Regions from separate parts of the Shewanella sp. S1-58-MNA-CIBAN-0166 genome, predicted to be linked through region 1. Evidence: predicted binding sites of a transcription regulator. Region 1 holds the regulator's gene; the other holds the start of a gene.

Region 1 (6,323 bases):
CATGATTGTGGTGATACGGTCGACCGCTTTAGTACTAATAAATACCACCAGAGCCAAGACTACCGCAAACACCAATCCGGCCACACTCTGGGGTAGGCTCACGCCCAATGCTGACAGACTGTGATTCACAATCGAACCACCACCACTGATGTAAGCATAGGTTAAAATATATAACACAAACGCAATCGAAACGCCGTTAATCACCCGCCAGAACTGCCCAAGAGTCACCCGAGTTAAGGTGTCAAAACTGTCGCCTGGTTCAAAATGCAAATTGGCTTCTAATAACAATAAACCCGACATTAGCATGCAAAACCAAACGCCGAGCAACATCGCGATAGAATAGCCAAACCACATTCCAGCACCAACAACGGGTAACGAAAACATGCCCGCACCCACAGTGGTTCCGGCAATAATCATCGCCCCACCCAATACAGATTTACCGCTGGTACGATGCTTGGCAGCATTCATATGATTAGCCATTATTGTCCGTGCTCCGCTTCCACACTATCAACAATGGTTTGTCTTACTAAAGAGCTGAGTAATTTATTAGCGTTATCACGAATTCTGATCACTTCAGCACGATGTTCGTCGCTGCATAAATAACCCAATTCTTTCAGTTTCACACTCAGGGTGTTATATAATTTTTTGTCATAAAATTCTGGTGCGGTAATGCCATGCAGCGCGCCTAATCGTTGGGCTAACAAATGGCTATCGCGTTCCAGTTCTGAGCGCTCAAGATCAGGTTTTATTGCGAGTAAATTGAAGATAATCGCATAACGTTGCAACGTTTCACTGATAGTTTCAGCAAGCAGTAACACTTGGGTAATATGACGAGGCGTTATCTCAAACTGATCGCTACCAGTCAGTAAACCTTGTTCAACCATGAAATCTAAAATGCTATCCACATGTTGAGGCACGTCATCAATGCTCATAAATAGCTCGGCTTTAAGTAATGGATAAAAGTCCATTACAATGCCATGAATTCGCTGGCGATCGCACACGTCATAATGCACTAAACAACTGGCAATTAATGACGGCAACGCCATCAAATGAATAATATTATTACGGTAATAACTCATGGTGATGGCAATTTTTTCATCAACTGAAATAATTTCACCAATAAGGTCTTTGGTACTAACAAACTTATTTAACGACAGACAGTGATCAATAATTGACTTGCCATTACCTTCGGCCACAGAGGTGTAATCGGTATAAGGCACTGTTTTAAGTAAGGCTAAATACAAATCAAGCTGACGTTCTAACTGGCTTCTTTCTAACGCATTTTGCTCTGACGCTAATAACACTAAACTAGTCAATGTTACTGAACTGGCTGCGGCAGCTCCATTGATATTAGTCATTACGCGGTTAGCTAACAAATTAACTGAGGGCGTAAACCAAGAGGGTTTTTGGTCAGGATCTTTAGCTAGCTCATCACGCCACTCTGGCGCCTGCTGATTTAAGAACTGTTGTAAATTAATCGGCTCACCAAAATTCACATAACCTTGGCCAAAATTGCCTAACTTACGAATAGCACCAAATACCTGCCATACAGATTCTTTTTTCTTTTTCTTACCGCTTAATTCTTTGTGGTACGTCGCCACTTCCATCACATGGTCATAACCTAAATACACGGGTACTAAGGTTACTGGGCGCTCTATCCCACGTAGCACACTGTTAATTGTCATAGCCAACATACCGGTTTTAGGCGCTAACAAACGTCCTGTACGCGAACGACCGCCTTCAGTGAAATACTCGACCGCATAACCCTTAGCAAATAACTGATCTAAATATTCACGAAATACTGCGGTATAAAGTTTATTACCATTAAAACTACGACGGATAAAGAATGCCCCACCACGGCGGAACATCGGCCCTGCTGGCCAAAAATTAAGGTTAATACCGGCAGCAATGTGCGGCGGAACCATGCCCTGATAATACAAAATATACGACAGTAGCAAGTAATCCATATGGCTACGATGACAAGGAACGTAAACAATTTCATGACCATCATGATGTAACTGTCTTACTTGCTCGGCACCTTTGATATTGATGCCACTGTATAATTTGTTCCATAACCAAGTCAGGAAACGTTCGGCAATACGCACCAAACTATCAGAATAGTCGGCGGCAATTTCATCAAGGTATTCAATGGCGGTTTCACGCGCTTTCTCGACTGTTACTTTCTTATTTGCAGACTCTTCTTCAATGGCTTTTTTGATAGATTCTGATTTTAATAAAGAGGCAAACAACGCTTGTCGATTCGGTAATTGTGGCCCCGTCATCACTTTGCGTTGACGGCGGAAATGCACACGGGCGACTCGGGTCAATTTGTGAGCAATTCTTTTATCAGTACCATGTTCATCGGCCATATGACGAAGCGATAATGCATTAGAAAACTGGACGAAATTATGGCGTCCTAAAAATAAAATCATTAACCATTTACGTAACCACGTAGGGTTTTCACGTTCAAATACTGCAGCTTTCATGCTGTCTTCTTCTTTACCTGGGGTACGTCCCCAATAAAGGCAAACAGGAACCAACTGTATATCTAATTCAGGGCTCTCACTATGAAGTGACAATAAGCTGGTAAAATAATTAAGGAATTTGTCACCACTTTCACGTTTACCAAATAGTGGTTTGCGGCCCTCTAAACAGACCACACGAGGCACGGTTAAGCCATCAAGCTGTAATGGCTCATAAGGACTGGGCAGACCAAAGCCCTCGGTGATTTCGCTCAACGCGGCAATATCGCTAATAGATTCCGTTTTCATTAAATAAACCAAAGGTTTAGTTGGATCTATATTGAGGTCATCAAAAGGATCGTGAGGGACCACAATGGTCTGTACCATCCACTTTTGAATCCATCTTAATGCTCGTAAAAATATTGAATCTGGTTTTGACATGGTTATTTTCGCAACATAAGCCACTGTAATATTGTCGTATAGGATACCAGAAACCACCCTGCTTACACTATCAGACCGATCTATCTTTACGTTTAAGCTCTCACTATCAGAAATAACATAAGACAGAACATTAGTAATAGTTAATTAAAACATATTGTTGAGTGATACTTAATCAACAAAATACAAAAAATAGTTGGTTAATACTTGCGCGAACACAAACACTGTATATAATGACAGTCACTGTATAAAAAGACAGGAATTATCATGAGACCGTTAACGCCGCGCCAAGCAGAAATTTTAGACTTAATTAAAAACAATATCGCCGAAACAGGTATGCCACCCACTCGTGCTGAAATTGCGAATCGTCTTGGCTTTAAAAGTGCTAATGCCGCCGAAGAGCATTTAAAAGCATTAGCCAAAAAAGGCTTTATCGAGATCATGCCTGGTACCTCAAGAGGCATTCGTTTACCTCATGAAGAACAGGTTGAAACCGGTCTGCCACTCATTGGACAGGTTGCTGCTGGTGAACCAATTTTGGCCCAAGAGCATGTAGAGCAATACTATCAAGTCGATCCAAACATGTTTAAGCCCGCCGCAGATTTTTTATTGCGAGTGCGTGGTGACAGCATGAAAAACATCGGCATTTTAGAAGGTGACTTACTCGCTGTACATAAAATGCAGCAAGCACGTAATGGCCAGGTTGTTGTGGCACGTGTTGATGATGACGTCACCGTAAAACGATTTGAACAAAAAGGTAATGTGATTTATCTGCATGCCGAAAATGAAGATTACAATCCGATAAAAGTAGATTTAAGTTGCCAAAGCCTAACCATCGAAGGGCTTGCCGTTGGCGTTATCCGTAATGGAGATTGGTTATGAACAAACTAATGGGCATCGCGCCACGCCACCCGGGCTTATGGGTAGATTTAACTGAAACAGAACTGCATGGCACCCAAACCATTCAAACATTACAAACTGTCACTCAAGGTGAGGCTGAACTGAGCCAATTGTGCAGCCAGTTGGCAATATTGAGCCAGCAAGGCAGATGGATTGTATTAATTAGCCCGCCCCATATTGGCTATAAACATATGCTGGCAAGTGCTGGTGTAAGAATGGATCGCATTTTACTGGTGCACACCAAAGATGAAGTCGAAACATTATGGGCCATGGAGAAAGCGCTCACTAGCGGTACATCGAGCGCAGTAGTAACTTGGACAAGCTCACTTGATGCTCGCGATAGTCGCCGTTTAGAAATTGTCGCCAAAAGTGCACGTGCATTAGGGGTGGTAATTGAAGATGTGAATGCTCACTTACCTCACAAACATCAACTTGTTAGCCCTACTTTAACAAATGGAACAAGTAATTTTTGCTCATTTCACTAAGCACGAACCCTTCATTACCAAGCCCTGTATTGAATTCAGGGGTTTTTTTCATCTTTTTTCAGCCTATTAGCCAACAAAGTGATCTTGATCAATGTTTAATCTACAAGTAATGTGGTTAACAAGGATGAAACATTTTTTATCTTTAATTGGACGTGAATGGCAGTAATCAAGATTACTTTCAGACAAATGAGCCAAATCAAAATTGATAAGTTCAGTAGTAGGTACAAGCGTGGTGCACAGCTAACAATAAAACCGTAGACCGTATGTTTACAGCCACCAAAGTACTTTGAGGTCATCAAACTTTTTTCGGGAACCGAAGAGTTTGCATAGAGCAGAGAATTACTGTGTGACTCTTCTTTGTAGTTGCTATTTGCAATTAGCAGAGGAGTAGTCTTGTGAAGCAATGGTTGTATTGTTTACTGGTGGTGTTTGTAGCACTTCCGCTTGGGGCATCAGAAATGCCCCTCAACATGACTCAAGGCGTGACAGATATCAGTGGCAAGGTTTATGACCTCCACATGACGATTCTTTACATCTGTTGTGCAATTGGGTTAGTGGTGTTTGGGATCATGATTTACTCAATGATTTATCACCGCAAATCAAAAGGCGCTGTCGCGGCCAATTTTCACGAAAGTACCAAAGTGGAAATTGCTTGGACCGTCATCCCTTTCATCATCTTAATCGGCATGGCTATTCCAGCCACCAAAACCTTGATTGCTATGGAAGATCCCAGTGATGCTGATCTCACCATAAAAATTACCGGGTCGCAGTGGAAGTGGCATTACAGCTATTTTGATAAAGACATCGAATTTTACAGCACATTATCCACTCCCAGAGCACAAATTGATGGCAGTGAGGCCAAAGGCGAGCATTACCTCCTTGAAGTCGATAAGCCATTAGTACTGCCCATTAACCAAAAAGTGCGCTTCTTGATGACATCTGATGATGTTATCCATTCATGGTGGGTGCCCGCGTTTGCCGTTAAAAAAGATGCCAATCCAGGCTTTATCAACGAAGCCTGGACTCGTATTGATAAGCCTGGAACGTATCGCGGCCAATGTGCCGAGCTATGCGGTAAAGACCATGGTTTCATGCCGATTGTGGTGCAAGCATTATCGGAGGCCGATTTTGATAATTGGTTAGTAGAGCAAAAAAAACTAGCAAGCAATGCAGCTACAGCCGCTGCGGCATCAATGTCTAAAACCTTGTCTCTTGAGGAGCTAACCTCACAAGGTGAGCAAATCTATATTGCTAGGTGCGCCGCTTGTCATCAACCCAATGGTGCGGGTCTTCCTGGTGTATTCCCATCATTAATTGGCAGCCCTATCATAAAAGGCCCTGTTAACGATCACCTGAATATCGTCTTAAACGGTAAACCAGGTACTGCAATGCAAGCCTTTGCAAAGCAACTTAGCGCCCAAGAAATTGCCGCAGTCATTACCTTTGAGCGTAATGCGTGGGGCAATAATAGCGGTGATGTAGTTCAAGCTGCTGATATAGGAAACTTTTTAGGCAGTAACGAGGCAAGCACCGAACCAAGTAAAGCAGTAACCGATGCAGCAAATACTATTGCAGCAACGACAACTGACATTACCGATGCGGTTACCGAAAAAGCCAATCAAGCTGTCGAAGCCGTAGCAGAAGCTGTTGTACCAGAGGATCTGCCCACGTTAACCTTGGAGCAATTAATTGCTGAAGGTGAGCAGGTTTATGCTACGACATGTGCTGCATGTCACCAAGCCACTGGCGCTGGTTTACCAGGCGCTTTCCCTTCACTTATTGGCAGCCCTGTTGTTACTGGACCGGTTAGCGGACATATCGATATCGTTATGCACGGAAAACCAGGTACCGCAATGCAGGCATTTAGTAGTCAACTTAGCCCGCAAAAGATGGCGGCTGTGATTACTTATGAGCGCAATGCGTGGGGCAATAATTCTGGCGAAGCGGTGCAACCTGCCGATGTCGCTAGCCATGGACAGTAGGGGAAAACAATGAGCACAACAACGCACGATACACTGGCTACCGCTCATGATGATCA
Region 2 (6,323 bases), on a different contig from region 1:
GTTTGTGCTATACCATTGTCGATGCCCCGTTATACTTCACTAAAGGGTTCAGCAAACTATTAAACCCAATTGGCGATTTACTTTACTAACCATTACGTTAGTTTCTTAAAATGTTAACTACTAAGGTTTGTGTATCGACAACTTGGCCGCTATTTATCATTAAGTTGTACCAGCAATAAGGGATGATGAGTGAATTTTCGTCATCCCTTTTAACACTATCGACATCCGAGCAAGGTGAGAATTGTCGATGATTAGTCACTAATTGCTATTTTTTAATCGAAAACTGCATTAATTTGATTAAAAATTGAAAAAGACTATTGCCATATGCAAACACTCAGTATATTATCCACACAGATTTAGTTTTCTTGTTAATTTTGGTTACCTACCTGTAAGTCTGCTCAACTTCACTTCGTAAATAAACCCAAGACAAGCTTCTGTACATCGTTTTTGATTTCAATTGATTTCTGTTGATATGATAATTTAAATTATATTCACGTCATCTTGTTGTCATAAAACTATGTTTAACTTACAAAGTTAAGTACTAAATATGTATTAATTTTTTTATGGCTATATGTCATGTGACAACATCAATGTTGCAAGCATAAAATAGACCTTAATCAACTATTTACATATCAACACTTGATTAGTGAGTAAAGGATAGGTTAAGTTAAATCTCGAAACATTAATCTTTTGCAACACTAAAAAATGCCAAGGATATTTTATTGAACAATTTTCTCACCTAATGGTGAATATATAAGAAGGAGTGTGACCTATGTCATACAACATGAATGGACACGAAATTTCAGTTAGCTTTCCGGTTAACTCTATCTCGTCAAACAAGAATTCAATTGCTTTTACCGACAGCCTAGGTAAAAACAAAAAAACCTTTTCAAAACGTATTGAAGCATTAAACTTCATGAAATGGTTAATCTCTGCCAATAAGTAATACCCCCTAACGCTTTGCGTTAATCATTTGCTCTGTTATTTAATAAACTCATTTCTCGGTATTCTCCTCTCACTTACCGATGTTTATTAAAACAGGGCAAAATGAATAACTCACTCGCATCATTTTAAGTTATTCTTCAGCGTTACATCCCAGTTAACCCCTCTAAAATATCTAATTTTATATCAACAACTTATAGAAAAAACATCTTGCATTCACCCTGTAATTAAACAGTGTGCGAAAATTTTCGTTGGTATCTTGGCAACATTGTTTTATTTCCCAAAACTCCCCCCTGATGTATATAGAGAATATCGGTTGCATTGGCAGTTTTACTATTCAAATAATGTTGTAACACTAGAAATCCAACCGGGTCGTACAATAATTCAAATTCAATTCCCGACTGGCATACTGTATTCCACATATCAAAACAACGTCGTGATAGTTTGCCAAAATGATATTTATGACCATCATTAATAATTGTAGGAAAATAAACCTCATCGACTAATTGTGAGAATTGTTGACGTAAATATTCATCCCCTCCCACGGTACTGCAAGTTAACACCTCAATGGTAAAAACTTTCGTTAATGATAAATGAGCCAATTGTTGAGTAAGTTGTTTATTTAAATAAGCCGCAGTGGTCCCCGTACCTGAGGGTAAAAATACCTTTAGCTTATTTTTTTGTTGATCTTGCGCCCATTGAATAATTTCACAGGCAAGTTGTGTTATCCCGGTTTCGGCATACTCACAACGCCCACCTTCAGGAATAAAAAGTAATTGTTTTTTATCTGCGTAGCTTGGATTCGATGAAACAATATATTGCATCGCATCGTCTAAATGCATACTTTGAAGATTTTCAACATCGGTCAAATGACTAACATCAATAATATTGGCGCCATTTTGTATCGCAGCGGCATAATTGCCTTGAGGATGTTGTAATAAAAACTCGCTGATATGGCTTACATAGTAATCAAATTTCCACCCTTGCCGCTTAGCCAATACTGACATGGAATATAATGAGTTGGCTTGGGCCGAACCCGATGCCACTAGTTGGGTAACATGTGAATAATCATGATGCAAAAAATGATAAAATTTACGTGCTTTATTACCACTAAAGTCAGCATGTAATAAATCATCTCTTTTAATGTAGATGCTGCGTCCACCAAAGTTCATCGTTTGCACTGGGCTTATCGAAAACATGAATTGTCTCAATCAACTGTAATATGAGCATTTTAACTAAAAAATGATAAATCTCATCGATTCATTTGCGTGAATCCTCGCACTGTTCTACTTTTACAATACCACAGCAACACTTAACCCTTAATAATCAACAAATTGAAAACATGGCATGAAAATGGCTTTATATTGAGAATATTGACTATTGATAGGAATGAAAATGTCTCTTTTACGCTTAATCTTTAATATTGCTTGGTTTTTAATGGGTGGTTTTGTTATGGGCCTAGCTTGGTGGTTTGTTGGAGTACTGTGCTTTATCAGTATCATTGGCATCCCATTTGGTCGTGCTTGTTTTGTTATTGGCGAACTGGCTTTCTGGCCATTTGGACAAGAGACCGTTAACCGAAAACACATTTCAGGCCAAGAAGATATTGGCACTGGCACGTTAGGTTTGGTGGGTAATGTAATATGGTTTTTATGCTTTGGTATTTGGCTCGCGATTGGTCATCTAGTCCATGCTCTGGCTTGTTTTGTAACGATTATAGGTATTCCGTTCGCGTTACAACATCTTAAATTGGCCTTATTAAGTTTAACCCCTATTGGTCAAACCGTTATTGCCAAACCGACTTATTAACATTCGTTAATAACCGCTGAATGACCACTATTCTAAAAAGCCGATAGCATAATGCTGTCGGCTTTTTATTTGCCTAATCGTATCAGCACCGTGTACATTGCCATTCTTAAGCACTGAAAGGTTATTCAGTCACTTTAAAGACAATAATGGGATAACATGAACTATTGGTTAATGAAGTCTGAACCAGACGACTTTAGTATTGATAATCTACAGATGAGTAAGCAGCAAACTGTTGCTTGGCAAGGTATTCGTAACTATCAAGCACGTAATTATATTCGTGATCAAATTACATTGGGCGATGTAGTGTTGTTTTACCACTCTAGCTGTAAAGTTCCTGCCATTGTGGGTTTAGCAAAAATTAGCAGTGAAGCTCAAATTGATAGCAGTGCTTTTGATAACCGTTCACCGTATTTTGATGCAAAATCTAACGCTAATGCGCCTCGATGGTGGCAAGTCGATATTCAATTTATGGCCAAATTTTCTAAGCCTGTGAGCTTGAAGCAATTGAAAGCCGATCCCGCGCTGCAAGATATGGTATTAGTGGCTAAAGGTGCCCGCCTGAGTATTCAGCCCGTCACACAGTTGCAATACCAACACATTATGCAACTAACAACCTTAGAATAATAACGTTAGATTGATGACCTTGCATCGGTAACCTTGAATTAAAACAGACCAGCTTGTCAGCAGGCCAGTAAACATCTTCTTTAAATCAGCCTCCTAAAGACAGCTCAGACTACGTAAACACTATTAGCTATAAATAGTCTGAGCTCAAATACTAACGGCACAGTGATAAGATCACGCAATGCCCATATTAGTTAATCATTCGCCCTATTCCGCCAAGTACAGAACCTTCACCTTGGTCTTTGCCACCACTTGATGGTGCATGAGCAATAATTCTGTCAGCCATACGAGAAAACGGTAAGCTTTGTAACCACACAGTCCCATGGCCTTTTAAGGTTGCAAGGAACAAACCTTCACCACCAAATACCATCGACTTTAATGAGCCTGCACGTTGTATGTCATAATCAATCCCGGGAGTGAATCCAACTAAACAACCGGTATCGACCCGCAATGTCTCACCGTGTAATTCTTTTTTAATCAGTGTCCCACCAGCATGCACAAACGCCATGCCATCACCTTTAAGGCTTTGTAGAATAAATCCTTCACCACCAAAGAAACCGGTGCCTAATCGCTTATTAAACTTCATGCTTACTTGCGTGCCTAAGGCTGCCGCTAAAAAGCTGTCTTTTTGGCAGATAAGTTCGCCTTGATGTTGAGCTAAGTCTATCGCCAAAATAGTGCCAGGAAATGGCGCAGCAAATGCCACTTTTCGTTTTTGTTGACCTTGATTAGTAAAGTGGGTCATAAAAATACCCTCACCCGAAATGGCGCGTTTACCTGCACCAAGTAGCTTGCCAAAAAAACCGGATTCTGGTTCAGAGCCATCACCCATTCTGGCCTCAAACATAATGTCTTCTTCGAGGTAAGTCATCGCACCCGCTTCAGCAATAACAGACTCATTTGGGTCTAATTCAACTTCAACCAGCTGCATGCTAGAACCTATAATTTCATAATCTACTTCATGACTTTTCATGCTCATTTTCATTCCTTAAAAATTTATTTAATGTTTGCAGTTGCCCAATTCAGTATTAAGGCATTATTCCTTATGGATGATTTAAGGTAACAAAATGATCATCCATTTAACATGACAACATTTCAATAAAATATCCGCGTTCTGTTGCCACTGCATTTGTTTGCCAATTGTGTCCATCGTTAACCTAAACCCGCACCGCTCAATCCTGATTGTTGTTGTAATTGATATTGAGCAAATTCTTGCAAAATAAGCTCGGTAAATAACTGCCCAGCTCGCCCAAGCGGACGTTCAAGTGTGGACACTAATTGCGGTGTAAAACTAAAGCGGTTACCACCAATAAAATCAATCTCGATCAGTTGCCCTTGATGTAATTCTTCAGCAATTAAAAAATCCGGCATCCAACCAAAACCCAGGCCTTTTAGTAAAGCATTTTTTTTCATGATAAAGCCTGACAAATAAAAGACTTTATCGCCGCCAAATTGCATTTCATCGCGGTCACGTTTACCAGGAGATGAATCTTCGATGGTTAACTCAACATGTTGTTGCAATTCAGGCAAACTAATGTCTTTAAGATGACTTAAGGGATGTTGTGATGACGCGACAAGCACGCTGGTAATAGCAGGTAGCGGTTTAGGATGATAAGAGGGGCCAGTACGATAATCCTTAACCAGCATTAAGTCGGCCTGGTCGCGCTCAAAGCGATGCTGTACCCCGCCTAAAAACTCCATATTAAGCTGCACTTTAGTCGGTATGTTGTGTTCTGACATGCGCTTAAGCGCGGTCATGATCGGTTCCATCGGTAAAGCACCGTCTATCACTAACTCAAGTTTGGGCTCCCAACCCTGACTAAAACGACTGGCCAGATGTTCAATATTGGCTAAATGCTGTAACAGTCGTTGCCCTTCTGCCAAAATAACCTTCCCTTCGGGTGTTAATTCCGCTCGATAATGATCTCGATTAAATAATGTCACGCCGAGATGTTGCTCTAGTTTTTTAATCTGATAGCTTACTGCCGATTGTGCCTTGTGTAATCGCTCTGAAGCTTTTGCAAAACTTCCTTCTTCAACAAGTACTTGCAGTACATTAAAGGCATCGATATCTATTCGCATAAGATTTCCACTGTCCCGTTATCCATACACAAATGTAAAGTTAACATAACAATCTAAAAAATAGATTGTGTTGAGTTATTTATTATTCTTTTTTTTGTTGATCTTTACCACTAAATTGTAAGTTAGATCACATATTGGTTTGCCCAATGCGATTAGGCCATAACAACAAATAACATAAACGCCACGACACTCGCAGTCGATTCACCATAGGACAATCAGATGCCATTCTATGTTAAACAAGGTCAGATCCCGACCAAACGTCACATTGCCTTCGAAAAAGACAATGGCGAGTTGTACCGTGAAGAATTATTTTCAACCCATGGCTTTTCGAATATATACTCCAATAAATATCATCACAATATGCCAACCAAAGCGATAGACGTTCAACCTTATTCGTTATCTCATGGTGAACAATGGCAAGACTCATTAATTCAAAATTACAAATTAGACTCGCGCCAAGCCGACTGCCAAGGCAACTTTTTTAGCGCCCGAAATAAAATATTTTTCAATAATGATGTCGCCATGTACACCGCGAAAGTGACTGAAGACACCAATGAATTTTATCGAAATGCCTATGCTGACGAAGTGGTGTTTATTCACGAGGGTGAAGGCCAATTATTGAGTGAATACGGTGTCATTGAAACCAATAAATGGGATTACTTAATTATTCCACGCGGGACCACGTACCAACTTAAATTTAACGATTATCAAAATGTACGCTTGTTTGTTATTGAATCATCCTCAATGGTCGAAGTGCCAAAGCATTTCAGAAACGAATACGGCCAAATGCTTGAATCTGCACCTTACTGTGAACGAGACATTCGTACGCCAACCTTGGCTGATGCCGTGGTTGAAAAAGGTGAGTTTCC

The links. Region 1 encodes LexA, which represses DNA repair genes until DNA is damaged. Its sites were predicted from a motif close to TACTGTATNNNNATACAGTA; they were not measured.
Region 2: a site for LexA is predicted at 2,863-2,882, ahead of AAEY99_RS06630 (EVE domain-containing protein). Genes of this name have one in related genera too.

The regions. Positions count from the first base shown of each region.
Region 1 is NZ_JBEOPN010000001.1:229,036-235,358, forward strand. It holds gene mtr (tryptophan permease) at 1-480, opposite strand, end outside; gene plsB (glycerol-3-phosphate 1-O-acyltransferase PlsB) at 480-2,903, opposite strand; gene lexA (transcriptional repressor LexA) at 3,168-3,782, shown strand; gene AAEY99_RS01075 (cell division inhibitor SulA) at 3,779-4,285, shown strand; gene coxB (cytochrome c oxidase subunit II) at 4,681-6,267, shown strand; gene ctaD (cytochrome c oxidase subunit I) at 6,277-6,323, shown strand, end outside.
Region 2 is NZ_JBEOPN010000007.1:117,493-123,815, forward strand. It holds gene AAEY99_RS06610 (ChrR family anti-sigma-E factor) at 1-89, shown strand, start outside; gene AAEY99_RS06615 (hypothetical protein) at 773-946, shown strand; gene AAEY99_RS06620 (1-aminocyclopropane-1-carboxylate deaminase/D-cysteine desulfhydrase) at 1,170-2,141, opposite strand; gene AAEY99_RS06625 (YccF domain-containing protein) at 2,338-2,751, shown strand; gene AAEY99_RS06630 (EVE domain-containing protein) at 2,908-3,375, shown strand; gene AAEY99_RS06635 (TIGR00266 family protein) at 3,563-4,351, opposite strand; gene AAEY99_RS06640 (LysR family transcriptional regulator) at 4,525-5,454, opposite strand; gene AAEY99_RS06645 (homogentisate 1,2-dioxygenase) at 5,674-6,323, shown strand, end outside.